Regions from separate parts of the Streptomyces sp. NPDC048002 genome, predicted to be linked through region 1. Evidence: riboswitches for the same ligand, from Rfam matches in the RefSeq annotation. Region 1 holds a riboswitch; each other region holds the start of a gene.
What was found. Region 1 has a riboswitch for cyclic di-AMP ahead of AB0E07_RS29105 (C40 family peptidase). Riboswitches for the same ligand answer to the same signal wherever they lie in the genome.

Region 1 (5,060 bases):
GGGCTGCTGCTGCACACCGCCCTGGCGGTCGCGGGCGTCGCCGCCGTCCTGACCGCGGTGCCGGCCCTCTTCCGCACGCTCCAGGTGCTGGGCGGCTGCTATGTGCTCCACCTCGGCGCCCGTACCCTGCTCTCGCTGCGCCGGCCCCGGCCCGCCGAGCCGGCGGAGGCTCCCGGCAGACCCTGGCCCGCCGAGCGGGCGGAGGCTCCCGGCAGGCCCCGGCCCGCCGAGCCCACGGAGGCTCCCGGCAGCGGGCGCCCGCTGCGGCAGGGCTTCGTCACCAACGCCCTCAACCCGAAGGCGCCGATCACCTTCCTGAGCCTGCTGCCCCAGTTCGTGCCCGCGGGGGCTCCCGCGCTGCCCCGCACGCTGCTGCTGGCGCTGATCGTGGTGGTGCTGGCCCTGCTGTGGTTCCCGGCCGTGGCGCTGCTCGTGGACCGGCTCGGCCGGTGGCTGCGCCGGCCGCGGGCCGCCCGTGCCGTCGAGGCCGTCACCGGTACCGCCCTGACGGTCCTGGGCGCGGTCCTGCTGTTCGAGGCCGTCTCCTGAGTGCCCGTCGGGGCGGCGGCGAGTCAGGGACGCCGCCGCCCCTCGGGCGCCGGGTCAGCTCACCCGGCCGTACCAGACGCTCTTGGTCCAGATCTTCTGCAGCCTCACCACGTCCCCGGTCTTCGGGGAGTGCCAGAGCTTGCCCTTCCCGGCGTAGATGCCGACGTGGTAGATGTTCGACCCCGAGTGGAAGAACACCAGGTCACCCGCCTTGCGGCTGTTGGCGGAGATGTGGCGCGTCTTGTTGTACTGCTGGGCCGCGGTACGGGGCAGCTTCTTGCCCGCCTTCTTGAACGCGTACAGCGTGAGCCCGGAGCAGTCGAAGCGGTGCGGTCCGGTGGCGCCCCACTTGTACGGGGCACCCTTCTTGGAGGCCGCGACCTGGAGTGCCTTCGTCGCCGGCGTGGCCGCCTCCGCCTCAGCGGAGAGGCCGGGGGCCACGATCGAACCGCCCACGGCGGCGATGGTGAGGGCCGAGGCCGTACCGGCCCGGACCATCAGCGACGGGACACGATTGAGCGCAGTCATGCGCAACCCTTCGTCAGCCGCCTGTGAAGGATGACCTGTCGGATTCGGGCTGGCGAAGTTGCCCGGCCGCGATGCGGCTTCACCCCAAGGGCTGCTCGGCGCGAACCTCCGCGCCGGCGACCCGTCGTGCTCGGGTCCTCCACTCCTGCCGATGCACTCCTGTCGACCGGTCATCCGGGCGGCGGCAGGACTCGGCGTCCGCCCGGACCGCCCCGCCGCGGTGGCGGGGGCTTGTCGTCAGACAGGGATCTTGGCCCACGGATGTCCGAAAATCCCAATGGAACCGGGTATTTGTGGCGTTAGTCACCACTCACCCGTTCGGGTGGACACTGCTCCGTTCGAACGATCGTCGAGGTGCCCGGGGAGGTCCGGACCAGCGACGGAACGTCCGATGCGGTGTTCGGTCCACGCGCGTTGCGCAACTCTGACGGGTCGACAAAAGGAGCCATGTCTACGCTGAAAGGGGGTACGTCGTTTGGTCCGTTTCGACTCGGCTCCGGACGGCTCGGCGTGGCGTCCCGACGGTCCGACCCGGCTCACCTGCGTCAACTGTCCGAGCGCGGGGGAGTGGTGACGCGAGACCGGCGGCGCTCACCGTACGGCCCGCGCGGCGCGCACGCCGGTGAGAGGTGAGCGCGCGTCAGTTTCCGGTTCCGGGCAGCCTGATCGCCAGCCGTCCGGCCCGCCCGGGTATCAGCCGTCCGGCCCGCCCGGGTGGCCCGCCCTCCGGCCGAGGGTGGGCGGACCTCTTCGGAGCCCTGCGCGCGGGGGTCGGAGGCCCTCGTCGCCGCCGCCTCGGAGGTCCGGTCGGATCACAGCTCGGTTAACGTGCCCGAAACTCGGTCCAACTAGCCTCCCTCCACGCCACCAGGCACTTTGCCCGTGGCCGCGGCAGCCGGGCCCCGCACGGTCCGGAGCGAGGACTGTGAGGTGGGACGTGCAACTGACCCCGCACGAGCAAGAGAGGCTGCTGATCCATGTGGCGGCCGACGTCGCCGAGAAGCGCCGCGCCCGCGGAGTGAAGCTCAATCACCCCGAGGCGGTCGCCCTCATCACCTCGCACATCCTCGAAGGCGCGCGGGACGGCCGCACGGTCGCCGAGCTCATGGCCTCCGGCCGCAAACTGCTCACCCGCGACGACGTCATGGCGGGCATCCCGGAGATGATCCACGACGTCCAGGTCGAGGCGACCTTCCCCGACGGCACCAAGCTCGTCACCGTCCACGAGCCGATCGTCTGAGAGGGGCGCTGTCGATGATTCCCGGTGAGGTCCTCTTCGCGGACGGGCCCATTGTGTACAACGAAGGCCGCGAGATCACCCGGCTGACGGTGCTCAACGCCGCCGACCGACCCGTCCAGGTCGGCTCCCACTACCACTTCGCCGAGGCCAACCCCGGACTGGAGTTCGACCGCGCGGCCGCCCGCGGCAAGCGGCTCAACGTCGCCGCCGGCACCGCCGTGCGCTTCGAGCCCGGGATCCCCGTCGACGTCGAACTCGTCCCGCTGGCCGGCGCCCGTGTCGTGCCCGGACTGCGCGGGGAGACCGGAGGTGCCCTCGATGCCTGAGATCTCGCGTGCCGCCTACGCCGACCTGTTCGGCCCGACCACCGGTGACCGGATCCGGCTCGCCGACACCGATCTGCTCGTGGAGATCGAGGAGGACCGCTCCGGCGGCCCCGGGCTCGCCGGTGACGAGGCCGTGTTCGGCGGCGGCAAGGTCATCCGGGAGTCCATGGGCCAGTCCCGCGCTACGCGCGCAGACGGCACTCCGGACACGGTCGTCACCGGTGTCGTGGTCATCGACCACTGGGGCGTCGTCAAGGCCGACGTCGGCATACGGGACGGGCGGATCACCGGCATCGGCAAGGCCGGCAACCCCGACACCATGGACGGGGTCCACCCGGACCTGGTCATCGGCCCCGAGACCGAGATCATCGCGGGCAACGGGCGCATCCTCACCGCCGGTGCCATCGACGCCCATGTCCACTTCATCTGCCCGCAGATCGCCGACGAGGCGCTGGCCTCCGGGATCACCACCCTGGTCGGCGGCGGCACCGGCCCGGCCGAGGGCTCCAAGGCGACCACCGTGACCCCGGGACCGTGGCACCTGGCCCGGATGCTGGAGGCGATGGAGGCCTACCCCCTCAACATCGGCTTCCTCGGCAAGGGCAACACCGTCTCGCACGAGGCGATGCTCTCGCAGATCCGCGGCGGCGCGATGGCGCTGAAACTGCACGAGGACTGGGGCTCCACGCCCGCCGTCATCGACGCCTCGCTGACCGTCGCCGACCGGACCGGCATCCAGGTCGCCATCCACACGGACACCCTCAACGAGGCCGGGTTCGTCGGGGACACCCTCGCCGCCATCGGCGGCCGGGGCATCCACGCTTACCACACCGAGGGCGCGGGCGGTGGGCACGCGCCGGACATCATGACCGTGGTCTCCGAGTCCCATGTGCTGCCCAGCTCCACCAACCCGACCCGGCCCTTCACCGTCAACACCGCCGAGGAACACCTCGACATGCTGATGGTCTGCCACCACCTCAACCCGGCGGTGCCCGAGGACCTGGCCTTCGCCGAGTCCCGGATCCGGCCCTCGACCATCGGCGCCGAGGACGTCCTGCACGACCTCGGGGCCATCTCGATCATCTCCTCCGACTCGCAGGCCATGGGCCGCGTCGGCGAGGTCGTCCTGCGGACCTGGCAGACCGCGCACGTGATGAAGCGCCGGCGGGGCGCGCTGCCGGGCGACGGCCGCGCGGACAACCACCGGGTGCGGCGCTACGTCGCCAAGTACACGATCAACCCGGCACTGGCCCAGGGCATCGCCGGGCAGGTCGGCTCCGTCGAGACCGGCAAGCTCGCCGACCTCGTGCTGTGGGAACCCGCCTTCTTCGGGGTCAAGCCGCACCTGGTCCTCAAGGGCGGCCAGATCGCGTACGCGCAGATGGGCGACGCCAATGCCTCCATCCCCACGCCCCAGCCGATCCTCCCGCGCCCGATGTTCGGCGCGATCGGGCGCGGACCGGCGTCGAACTCCCTGAACTTCGTGGCGCCCCTCGCCATCGAGGACGGGCTGCCGGAACGGCTCGCGCTCGGCAAGAAGTTCGTGCCGATCGAGTCCACACGCGGGGTCACCAAGGCCGACATGCGGCAGAACGACGCCCGGCCCGAGGTGCGGGTGGACCCCGACAGTTTCGCCGTCCACATCGACGGGGAGCTGGTCGAGGCCACTCCCGCCGCTGAACTGCCCATGGCTCAGCGCTACTTCCTCTTCTGATGTCCAGGGCAGCACTGCTCGTCCTCGCCGACGGCCGCTTCCCCGCCGGAGGACACGCGCACTCCGGGGGCGCGGAGGAGGCCGTCAAGGCGGGCCGGGTCACCGGGGCGGCGGACCTGGAGGAGTTCTGCCGCGGACGGCTGCACACGGCCGGAAGGGTGGCCGCGGCGTTCGCGGCGGCCGCCGCGCTCGGTATGGACCCCGTCGCCCTGGACGCGGCCGCGGACGCCCGCACCCCGTCGCCCGCGCTGCGGCTCGCCGCGCGCAGACTCGGGCGGCAGCTGGTGCGGGCCGCCCGCGCCACCTGGCCGTCGCCCGAACTCGACGCCCTGGCAGGGCAGTTCCCCAAGGGCGCGCATCAGCCGGTGGTGCTGGGCGTGACCGCCCGCGCGGCCGGTCTCGGCCCGATGGACGCCGCGTACTGCGCGGTCTACGAGAGCGTCAGCGGGCCAGCGTCCGCGACGGTGCGGCTGCTGAGCCTGGACCCCTTCCGGGCCACGGCCGTCCTGGCGCGGCTGGCGCCGGAACTGGACGTGGTGGCCGAGTCCGCCGTCACCGCGGCCCGCACGGCGCTCGACGAGGGGGTCGACGCCCTGCCCGCCGGCTCCTCCCCGCTGCTGGAGATCGGCGCCGAGGCCCACGCCTCCTGGGCCGTACGGCTGTTCGCGTCCTGACCGCACCGACCCTCGGACCCGGGACGGGC
Region 2 (5,060 bases), on a different contig from region 1:
CCGACCTGGACGGCACGCTGCTCCGTGGCGACGACACGCTCTCCGACCGGTCGTACGCCGCGCTCGCGCGGGTGGCGGAGTCCGGAGCCCGGCATCTGGTGGTGACCGGCCGCCCGGCTCCCCGGGTCCGGCCGCTCCTGGAGGACCTGGGCCGCGGGGGGCTCGCGGTGTGCGGGCAGGGCGCGCAGGTGTACGACGCCGGCGCGGACCGACTGCTGTGGTCCGTCACCCTGGACCGGGAGCTGGCGGAGACCGCGCTCGGCAAGATCGAGGCCGAGGTGGGTCAGGTCTACGCCGCGGTCGACCAGGACGGCGTCGACGGGCTGACGCTGATCGAGCCCGGCTATCTGATGCCGCACCCCACCCTGCCCGCGGTGCGGGTCGGGCGCCGCGACGATCTGTGGTGCGAGCCGATCAGCAAGGTGCTGCTGCGCCATCCGGAGCTGTCCGACGACGAGTTGGCGGCGACGGCGCGCACGGTGGTGGGCTCGCTGGCCACGGTCACCATGTCGGGACCCGGGACCGTCGAGCTTCAGCCGTGCGGCATCACCAAGGCGACGGGCCTGGCGCTGGCCGCCGACCATCTGGGCCTCGGCCCGGAGCGGACCATCGCCTTCGGCGACATGCCCAACGACATCCCGATGTTCGACTGGGCGGCCCACGGGGTGGCGATGGCCAACGCCCACCCCGAACTCAAGGCGGTGGCGGACGAGGTCACCACGTCGAACGAGGACGACGGCATCGCCGTCGTCCTCGAAAGACTCTTCCCGCGGGGCGTCTGATCAGTAGGCGCCGAAGACGTTGTCGATCGAGCCGTACCGCTGGGCCGCGTAGTTGCAGGCGGCGGTGATGTTGGCGACCGGGTCGTACGGGTCCCACGAGGTGCCGGCCACGTGGTAGGCCCGGAAGGTCGGGTCGATCACCTGGAGCAGGCCCTTGGACGGGGTGCCGGCGGCGGCGTTGGAGTCCCAGTTGTTGATCGCGTACTGGTTGCCCGAGGACTCCCGGATGACGTTGCGGTAGATCCCGTTGTAGGTGCCGGGGATCCCCTTCTCCGCCATGACCTGGAGGGAGGCGCGGATCCAGCCGTCGAGGGTGTTGGAGTACCCGAGCGAGGTGGCCGTGGTGACCGTCGGGGTGGCCGCGGAGGCGGTGGTGGAGCCGATGAGCGGGAGCGCCAGTACGGCGGCTCCGGTGCCGATGACGGCGAGCTTGCGGGCGATACGGGTGCGGCGCTGAGCGGCAGCAGGCATGACTGTGTTCCTCTCCGGCGCCTGCGAGGTGAGCTGTCGGGTTCGGGCGGGAGCTGCCCGGCCGCGCACCCCGAAGGACACGCGACTGCACCCCGAGCCGTTCCGGCGCGTCCGAGGACGTCCGGTCCGGCGGCTTACCTGTGGGTCCCCCGCTCCTGCCGTACGAAGAAAATTCGGTGGAATCGGGCGGCGGCAGGATTCGGCGTCCGCCCGACAGGCCGGGAACGTATGCGAGAGCGCATGTCCGAAACAAGTAGCGGATTCACATATCCAGGGTTTTGATCTTCATCGGGGGGTGTGGGGCAAATGATCGTTTGCTGTCGCCAAGGCTCAACTGGGAAGCGGGGGACGCATGTCGGCGTGATTCTGCGGACGGGCTGTGGGTGGATGTGCGTGAGTCAAGTCACGCGTGCGCGCAAGGAGTATCAAATCGGGCAATAGGCTCAATGGTGTTTTATCGCCGACTCGTTCGCAGGGCTGGAGGGCGTGCCGGAAGGTGTTCCGGAGGGTGCGCCGATCGGCCTCGATTCGAGGCGGACTCCACCGTGGCCGCGTAAGTCGGTCGATATCGGGTCTTATCGGGTGATCAAAAAACATGGACGCCATGATCCGATACCGCCCGTCGTGGACCGGCGGGCGGCATCGGTGATCGAAACCTGACCGGATACGCTGACTTGAGTGAAGGCAGCGACCTATCGACAAACCGCGTAATCGCCGGAAGACACCAGCAGACAGGAGACCCCTCGTGACCGTCGTCGGGCCGTTCGGGCTGAGCGTGCGGGACCAGGCTCTGGAAGCCGATGTCCAGGCCGGGATGGCGGCTGTCGAGGAGGGACTGCTCGAGGCCACCAAGAGCGAGGTCCCCTTCATCACCGAGGCCGCCCAGCATCTCGTGCGCGCGGGCGGGAAGCGGTTCCGGCCGCTGCTCGTGATGCTCGCCGCGCAGTTCGGCGACCCGTACGCGCCGGGGATCGTGCCGTCGGCCGTGGTGGTGGAGCTGACCCACCTGGCGACGCTCTACCACGACGACGTGATGGACGAGGCCGACGTCCGGCGCGGGGTGGACAGCGCGAACACCCGCTGGGGCAACTCCGTCGCCGTCCTCACCGGGGACTTCCTCTTCGCCCGCGCGTCGCACATCCTCGCCGACCTCGGCCCGGAGGCGGTCCGGGTGCAGGCCGAGGCGTTCGAGCGGCTGGTCACCGGCCAGATCCTGGAGACGGCGGGCCCGCAGGACGGCCGCGACCCCGTCAGCCACTACCTCGACGTGCTGGGCGGCAAGACGGGCTCCCTGGTGGCCGTGTCCTGCCGCTTCGGCGCGATGATGTCGGGGGCCGACGAGACGGTCGTGGACGTGCTCACCCAGTACGGCGAGCGGCTCGGGGTCGCCTTCCAGCTCGCCGACGACGTGCTGGACATCGCCTCCGACTCCCACGAGTCGGGGAAGACCCCGGGCACGGACCTGCGCGAGGGCATCGCGACCCTGCCGGTGCTGCGGCTGCGGGAGCGGGCGGAGCGGCTGGGCCTCGCCGAGGACATCGCGCTCTGCGAGCTGCTCGACTCCGACCTGACCGACGACACCCGCCACGCCGAGGCCCTCGCCGCGCTCCGGGCGCACCCGGCGCTGGAGCAGGCCCGCCGCGACACCGTGCGCTACGCGCAGGACGCGCGCGCCGCCCTGGCGCCGCTCCCCGAGTGCGACGCGAAGGCGTCCCTCATGGAGCTGTGCGACGCCGTGGTCCACCGGGCGGGCTGACCGCCCGGACCCCTCCGTACGTCCAGGGCCGGCCACCGGCCCTGAGAGGGCGGTGCCGCTCGCGACCCCTACGGGTCGGGGGAGGTGCCGCCCTCTCGTGTCATACCGCAGGTGTACACGGAGTTGAGTCCGGGGTCTGACGCTTCGTCGCCGCCGATTTGGTCAGATGGTGACTACGGAAAACACCACTCCTCACCGATTCGGGTGAGAATGGCGGCTACGGGCTGGACGCACGGGAGTTGGCAGGCCGCCGCCGACGACGGAGGTAAGGCACACATGGCACCGTACGGATCCGACGACAGCACGACCGGGGACGAGACCGACGACCTGCGATCGGGGCGGCGCAAGGCGGCGCGGTACGTCGTCCCCGTGGCGGTGGTGGGCGTGGCGGCGGCGACCATCGGCCTGGTCCCGGCGCTCGCCGACTCCGGCGACCCCGACCTGCCGGAGATCAGCGCGCAGCGGCTCATCGAGAAGATCGCCGCGTCCGACGTACAGCAGCTGTCCGGGACGGTGAAGATCAGCACCGATCTGGGGCTGCCCGACCTCGGCGGGCTCGGGGGCTCGCTGGCGTCCGGGGCGATGGACTCCGGGGACGGTTCGGCCGCCGACCCGTCGGCCAAGCTCACCGAGCTGGTCTCCGGTACGCACACGCTGCGCGTCGCCGCCGACGGCCCCGACCGGCAGAAGCTCTCGGTGCTGGAGAACGCCGCCGAGTACAGCCTGATCCACAACGGCAAGGACGTCTGGGGCTACGACAGCGCGTCCAACGAGGTCTTCCACGGCACCGCCGACGAGAGTGCCGAGCGCCAGAAGGAGGTCCCGGCCACGCCCAAGGACCTCACCGAGGAGGCCCTGAAGGCGGTCGACGACACCACGTCCGTCACCGTCGACGGCACCGCGCACGTCGCGGGACGGGACGCCTACCGCCTCGTCATCAAACCCAAGCAGTCCGGCACCACGGTCGGCCAGATCACCGTCGCCGTGGACGCCGGGACCGGGATGCCGCTGAAGTTCACGCTGACCCCGGCGAGCGGCGGCGCCGCCGTGGTGGACGCGGGCTTCACCCAGGTCAGCTTCGCCAAGCCGGCCGCCTCGACCTTCGACTTCAGCCCGCCCAAGGGCGCGAAGGTCACCGAGGAGGGCGAGTTCGAGGCCCCCGAGGAGAAGCATTCCAAGGCGCCCGAGCGGGCCCCGGAGAGCGAGCCGAAGGTCATCGGCGAGGGCTGGAACTCCATCGCCGTCCTGGACACCGGCGGTGAGGGCATCCCCTCCGGCTCCGAGGTCGGCGGCGACCTGGGCGGCTTCATGGACTCGCTCGGGGACAAGGTGAAGGGAGAGTTCGGCGAGGGCACGGTCTTCAAGACCCGCCTGGTCAACGCCCTCATCACCGAGGACGGAACGGTCTACGTCGGCGCGGTCACCAAGGACGCGCTGGTCAAGGCCGCCGACGCCGGGCAGTAGGGCGTCCATGACGGAATGGTGGCGAGGCACCGTGAAGGACGGGTAGTAAGGCACCCATGACAGAGACGTCCGCCGCGGAGCCGGCGCCCGAAGGGCCTCGCGCGGGTGACGGAGTGATCGTCACCCGCGCGCTCACCAAGCGCTACCGCGGCGGACAGCTCGCCGTCGACGGACTCGATCTGACCGTCCCGGCGGGCAGCGTCTTCGGCTTCCTGGGCCCCAACGGCTCCGGCAAGACCACCACGATCCGCATGCTGATGGGCCTGATCGAACCCACCTCCGGCACCGCCCGGGTGCTCGGCCGCCCCATGCCCCGCGCCACCCGGTCCGTCCTGCCGCACGTCGGCGCCCTGATCGAGGGCCCCGCGCTCTACGGCTTCCTCTCCGGCCGCGACAACCTCCTGCGCTACGACGCCGCCGACCCCACCGCCGACCCCCGCACCCGCGGCCGACGCGTGGCGGCGGCACTGGACCGGGTGGGCCTGACGGCCGCCGCGGGCAAGAAGGCCAAGGCGTACTCGCTCGGCATGAAGCAGCGCCTGGGGCTGGCCTCCGCCCTGCTCCAGCCGCGCCGGTTGCTGGTGCTG
Region 3 (5,060 bases), on a different contig from region 1:
TCCTCGAAGACGCGGGACTGGGCGTTGGTGCGGTAGAAGACGGCGACGTCACCGGCCTTGGCGTCCCCGCCGTCCGTGAGTCGGTCTATCTCGTCGGCGACGAACTGGGCCTCGTCGTGCTCGGTGTCGGCGACGTAGCCGGTGATGCGCGCGCCCGAGCCCGCGTTGGTCCACAGGTTCTTGGGGCGGCGGGACTCGTTGCGCTCGATGACGGCGTTGGCGGCGGAGAGGATGGTCTGGGTGGAGCGGTAGTTCTGCTCCAGCAGGATCGTCGTCGCGTCCGGGTAGTCCTCCTCGAACTGGAGGATGTTGCGGATGGTCGCGCCGCGGAATGCGTAGATCGACTGGTCGGCGTCGCCCACGACGCAGAGTTCGGCCGGCGGGAGGTCGTACTCGCTGGGCGGGACGTCCACGGGGTGCTCGCTCGTCCCGACGAGTTCGCGCACCAGGGCGTACTGCGCGTGGTTGGTGTCCTGGTACTCGTCGACGAGGACGTGCCGGAAGCGGCGGCGGTAGTGCTCGGCGACGTCCGGGAAGGCGCGCAGCAGGTTGACCGTGGTCATGATCAGGTCGTCGAAGTCGAGGGCGTTGGCCTCCCGCAACCGCGACTGGTACATGGCGTACGCCTGCGCGAGGGTCTTCTCGAAGCCGTCCGTCGCCTGGGCGGCGAAGTCCTCCTCGTCGATCAGCTCGTTCTTCAGGTTGCTGATCTTGGCGCTGAAGGACTTGGGCGGGAAGCGCTTGGGGTCGAGGTCGAGGTCCCGGCAGACGAGCGCCATCAGCCGCTTGGAGTCGGCGGCGTCGTAGATCGAGAACGACGAGGTGAACCCGAGCTTCTTGCTCTCCCGGCGCAGGATGCGTACGCACGCGCTGTGGAAGGTCATCACCCACATCGCGTTCGCGCGCGGGCCGACGAGTTGCTCGACGCGCTCCTTCATCTCACCGGCGGCCTTGTTGGTGAAGGTGATCGCGAGGATCTGCCCGGGGTGCACGTCGCGCGCGGCGAGCAGGTGCGCGATGCGGTGGGTCAGGACGCGGGTCTTGCCCGAGCCGGCGCCCGCCACGATGAGCAGGGGGGTGCCGGAGTGCACGACGGCGGCGCGCTGGTTCTCGTTGAGCCCCTCGATGAGCGCCGCGGCGTCGAGCGCCGGGCGGGGAGCGCCGTCGCGGTAGTAGGCGTCCCGGTCCGGAGGCACGTCGAACTTCCCGCCGAACAGATCGTCCGGAACCTGCTCCGGAGCGTGATCGTCCTCGGGCGGCGGCGGGGGTTCCTCGTGGTGGGCGCGGGGGCCCTGGAGATCCGCCAGGAAGCTGTCGTCAAAGAGGCTGCTCATCGCTCTCCGAGTTTAGGGCGCCCCACTGACAGCCCGCCGCCGCCCTCGCGAACATCCCTCGATCCAGCGGCCGATGATCTTCCGGGGAGGGCGCCGTGCGGGACCCTCCCACCCGCGACCGAGCCGTCACCCTCCGCGATCGGACGGGCGAAGTGGTGGCCGCCGCAGCCCTGTCGGGCACCCCCACCGACTCACCCGCGACGGCCGGGCCGACCGGGGCGCGAGAGGTCCGCCACGCCCTCACGCCCGTCCGAGACGTTCGTCACCACGCCCGCAACACCTTCACTCACCGTGATCGCGCGGGCGCAACCAGATGCGGCCATTGCCCGAATTCTCGCGTAAGCGGCGCGACGCATTCAAAGGCTTCAAACCATCACACACCGACCTGGATCGAACGCGTTCAAGGCCGCTCTGACCAAAGGTCACGAAAATGTATCGGGCATATCACCCATCAACCTTCACAGGGGCCACACGAGTTGGCTACCGTGCCGGTCAGGCCGTACGACCCCCTCCGGCGAACGTCGCCGGGCCGCGCGGCCTCCGCCGAGTCCGCTGCCCTTCCACGGCAGCCGGAGCCGGGGACCCAAACCGATCCTGGGGTGAATCGGCCCAACTCCCGCACCGGGACAGGGCTGTAGGGCAACCCTTCCGAACCACCCGCCCGAACCCGACAGCTAACTCGGTAGGCGGAGCATGGAAGGAGTCGCCTCCCTTGGCGTCGCACCGCAAGTCGCGTCCCGCCGGTACGCGCGTAGCAGGCATACGCACCCCTGCCCTCGCCACGGCCGCCCTCACCTCGGTGGCCCTCCTGTCCCAGACGGCCAATGCCAGCCCGTCCACGGACGACAAGCCCAGCCTCGAAGAGGTCGAGAAGAAGGTCGACAGCCTCTACCGCCAGGCGGAGTCGGCGACCGAGAAGTACAACGCGGCCAAGGAGAAGACGACCAAGCAGCGCAAGCAGGTCGACACGCTCCTGGACGACGTCGCCAAGCGCACCCAGAAGCTCAACGACGCGCGGGAGGAGCTGGGTTCCTTCGCGGCCGCCCAGTACCGCACGGGCGCGGCGGCCCCCGACACCGCGACGCTGCTGCTGGCGGACTCGCCGCAGGACTACTTCGACCAGACCCAGCTGATGGACCGGATGACCGGCCGTCAGAAGGAGGCGGTCGACGACTACATCACGCAGCAGTCGTCGACGATGAAGAAGCGCCAGGAGGCCACCGAGAGCCTCCAGACGCTCAGCGAGTCGCAGAACGACCTGAAGACCGCCAAGTCGACGGTGCAGAAGAAGCTCGCCGACGCGCGCGAGCTGCTCTCGGAGCTGACGGCGGAGGAGAAGGCGCGGCTCGCCGCGATCGAGCGCAAGCGGCAGGAGGAGGCCGCGGCCAAGGCGGCCGAGCTGGCCGAGCAGCAGGCCGCAGAGGAGCAGCGTCAGAAGGAGGCCGCGGAGGCCGCTCAGCAGGAGAGCGGTTCCTCCGGCTCGACCGGGACGAGCGCCGGCGAGTCCGCGTCCGCGTCGGACTCCTCCTACGCCGCCAAGGCCGAGAAGGCGCTCGCCTTCGCCCGCGCGCAGATCGGCAAGCCGTACGTGTGGGGCGCCACCGGCCCCGACTCCTACGACTGCTCGGGCCTGACCCAGGGCGCCTGGAACGCCGCGGGGATCTCCCTGCCGCGCACCACCTACGACCAGGTCAACGCGGGCACCACGGTCTCCCTCGCCAGCGCGCAGCCCGGCGACCTCGTCTTCTTCTACGACGACGTCACCCACGTCGGCATCTACATCGGCAACGGCATGATGATCCACGCCCCCAAGCCGGGCGCGTACGTCCGCGAGGAGTCGATCTACTACGACGGCGAGGGCTCGATCCACAGCGTCGTACGGCCCGCCTGAGCGCGGGGCACGCGCGCGTGTCCCTGTGAGCGGCGCTCGCGTGTCCCTGTGAGCGGCGCGCGCGTGTCTCCGTGAGCGGCGCGCGCGGGAGGTCTCCCGCAGGAGCGGCGCCCGCGTGGGCCTGCGTCCGGTGGCGGGCGCACGGCTGTGGCTGCCCTCCCCGTTCCGGAGCCGGGGCCGCCGCCCGGCTGCCTGCGCCCGCGCGTATTTCGGGGCTCCCGCGCGCGTGGCCCGCCGGGAACGCGCGCCCGGCTCCTTAGCATCGGCGCATGCCCGGCACCTCTGCCCCTCACTCCTTGCGCGCCTGGTGGGCGCAGCGTCCTCCGGCGGCCGGGGCGGCGGTGATGGCGACCGGCATCGTGTCCGTCGGGCTCCACCTCGCCGGCTACGAGGTCCTCTCCCGGCTCACCCTGGTGGTGGCGTGTGCCGCCTGGCTCGGGCTGGCCGCGGACTTCGCCCTGCGGCTGGCACGGGAGCCGCGGCGGTGGCTGCGGGAGGCCGCCACGCCCGCCGGGCTCACGGCCGTCGCGGCGACGACGGTACTCGGCACCCGCTTCTCCGCCCTCGGCTGGCAGACCCTCGCCGCGGCCCTGCTGGCCCTGTCGGCGCTGCTGTGGCCGTATCTGCTCTACGCCGTCGTGCGCCACTGGCACCGCGGTATGTCCGGCGCGGTGTTCCTGAGCTGCGTGGCCACCCAAGGGCTCGCCGTGCTGGGTGCGACGCTCGCCGCCGCGGAGGCGTCGGCGTGGCTGGCCCATGCCGCGCTCGTACTGTTCTGGCTCGGCCTGGTCGTCTACGCCGCCGCGCTCGTCCGCTTCGATCCGCGTCAGGTGACCGAGGGGGCCGGTGACCACTGGGTCGCCGGTGGCGCGCTGTCCATCTCCGCGCTCGCCGGGTCCGAGCTGATCTCCGCCGACAGCGCGGCACTGTATCTGTGGAACAACGACGCCGACGACGTACTGCACACGGTCACCGGGGGCCTGCTGGTACTGGATCTGGCCTGGTACGCCGTCCTGATGGCCGCCGAGTTCGTCCGGCCGCGGCTTCGCTACGACGTCCGCCGCTGGGCGACCGTGTTCCCGCTGGGCATGACGGCGGCGGCGACCCTGTCGGTCGCCGCCGCTCTCGACGCGTCCTGGCTGGAGGTCCCCGGCGAGGTCCTGTTGTGGATCGCGGTCGCGGTCTGGCTGGCCGTCGCCGCGGGCGCGGTCCGGGAGGCGCGGGACTACGCGGCCGCCGACGGCAGCCCGGACGGCGGGCTCACGTCCACAGCACGGCGATGAAGACGTTCGCCGTGGTGAGCAGGCCCACCAGCCCGAACAGGCCCTTGTCCACCTTCTCGTCGTCCCGCTTCACGTAGACCAGGCCGAGGATCACGATCAGCAGGGCGAGCTTGACGCCGATCTTGATGTTGTTGACGGTCTGGTCGTCCGCCTGGTTGAGACCGACCAGGATCACACCGGTGACCAGCATCGTCACCGCGCCGTGCAGCATCGCCGGCGTGAACCGGGCGGCGCCCTGCCCCATGGCCTTCATCTGGGTGAGGAAACCGCCCAGGAGCGAGGCGATGCCGATGATGTGCAGGCCGACGAAGAGATGGATGAGTACGTCCATGAGGCCGGAGCCTAATCAGGGGCTCCTGGCCGCCCCGACACCGGGCCGCCCCTCCCGCCTTCTCGATCTTGCATATATGCGGTCCATAGCACCCCGCCACTCCCACCCGCCCCGAAACCCTCACTTCGGTCATCGCGCAGCGTCAAGGCGCCCGCTCCACTCGCGCCCGCCGGTCATATGCGGTCGCCTCGCGATCCCCTGATGACAGTTCCGGACAACGC

Region 2: linked by a shared signal. The riboswitch ahead of AB0E07_RS34395 (transglycosylase SLT domain-containing protein) and the one ahead of AB0E07_RS29105 (C40 family peptidase) in region 1 are both predicted to bind cyclic di-AMP.
Region 3: linked by a shared signal. The riboswitch ahead of AB0E07_RS30510 (NlpC/P60 family protein) and the one ahead of AB0E07_RS29105 (C40 family peptidase) in region 1 are both predicted to bind cyclic di-AMP.

Annotation. Positions count from the first base shown of each region.
Region 1 is NZ_JBEZNL010000030.1:56,735-61,794, reverse strand. It holds gene AB0E07_RS29110 (LysE family translocator) at 1-549, shown strand, start outside; gene AB0E07_RS29105 (C40 family peptidase) at 604-1,077, opposite strand; cyclic di-AMP (ydaO/yuaA leader) riboswitch at 1,081-1,284, opposite strand; gene AB0E07_RS29100 (urease subunit gamma) at 2,015-2,317, shown strand; gene AB0E07_RS29095 (urease subunit beta) at 2,332-2,643, shown strand; gene AB0E07_RS29090 (urease subunit alpha) at 2,636-4,357, shown strand; gene AB0E07_RS29085 (urease accessory UreF family protein) at 4,357-5,031, shown strand.
Region 2 is NZ_JBEZNL010000045.1:15,895-20,954, reverse strand. It holds gene AB0E07_RS34400 (HAD family hydrolase) at 1-782, shown strand, start outside; gene AB0E07_RS34395 (transglycosylase SLT domain-containing protein) at 783-1,253, opposite strand; cyclic di-AMP (ydaO/yuaA leader) riboswitch at 1,259-1,442, opposite strand; gene AB0E07_RS34390 (polyprenyl synthetase family protein) at 1,999-3,009, shown strand; gene AB0E07_RS34385 (DUF2092 domain-containing protein) at 3,286-4,473, shown strand; gene AB0E07_RS34380 (ABC transporter ATP-binding protein) at 4,530-5,060, shown strand, end outside.
Region 3 is NZ_JBEZNL010000034.1:27,844-32,903, reverse strand. It holds gene pcrA (DNA helicase PcrA) at 1-1,334, opposite strand, end outside; cyclic di-AMP (ydaO/yuaA leader) riboswitch at 1,866-2,038, shown strand; gene AB0E07_RS30510 (NlpC/P60 family protein) at 2,047-3,225, shown strand; gene AB0E07_RS30505 (tellurite resistance/C4-dicarboxylate transporter family protein) at 3,495-4,508, shown strand; gene AB0E07_RS30500 (hypothetical protein) at 4,486-4,839, opposite strand.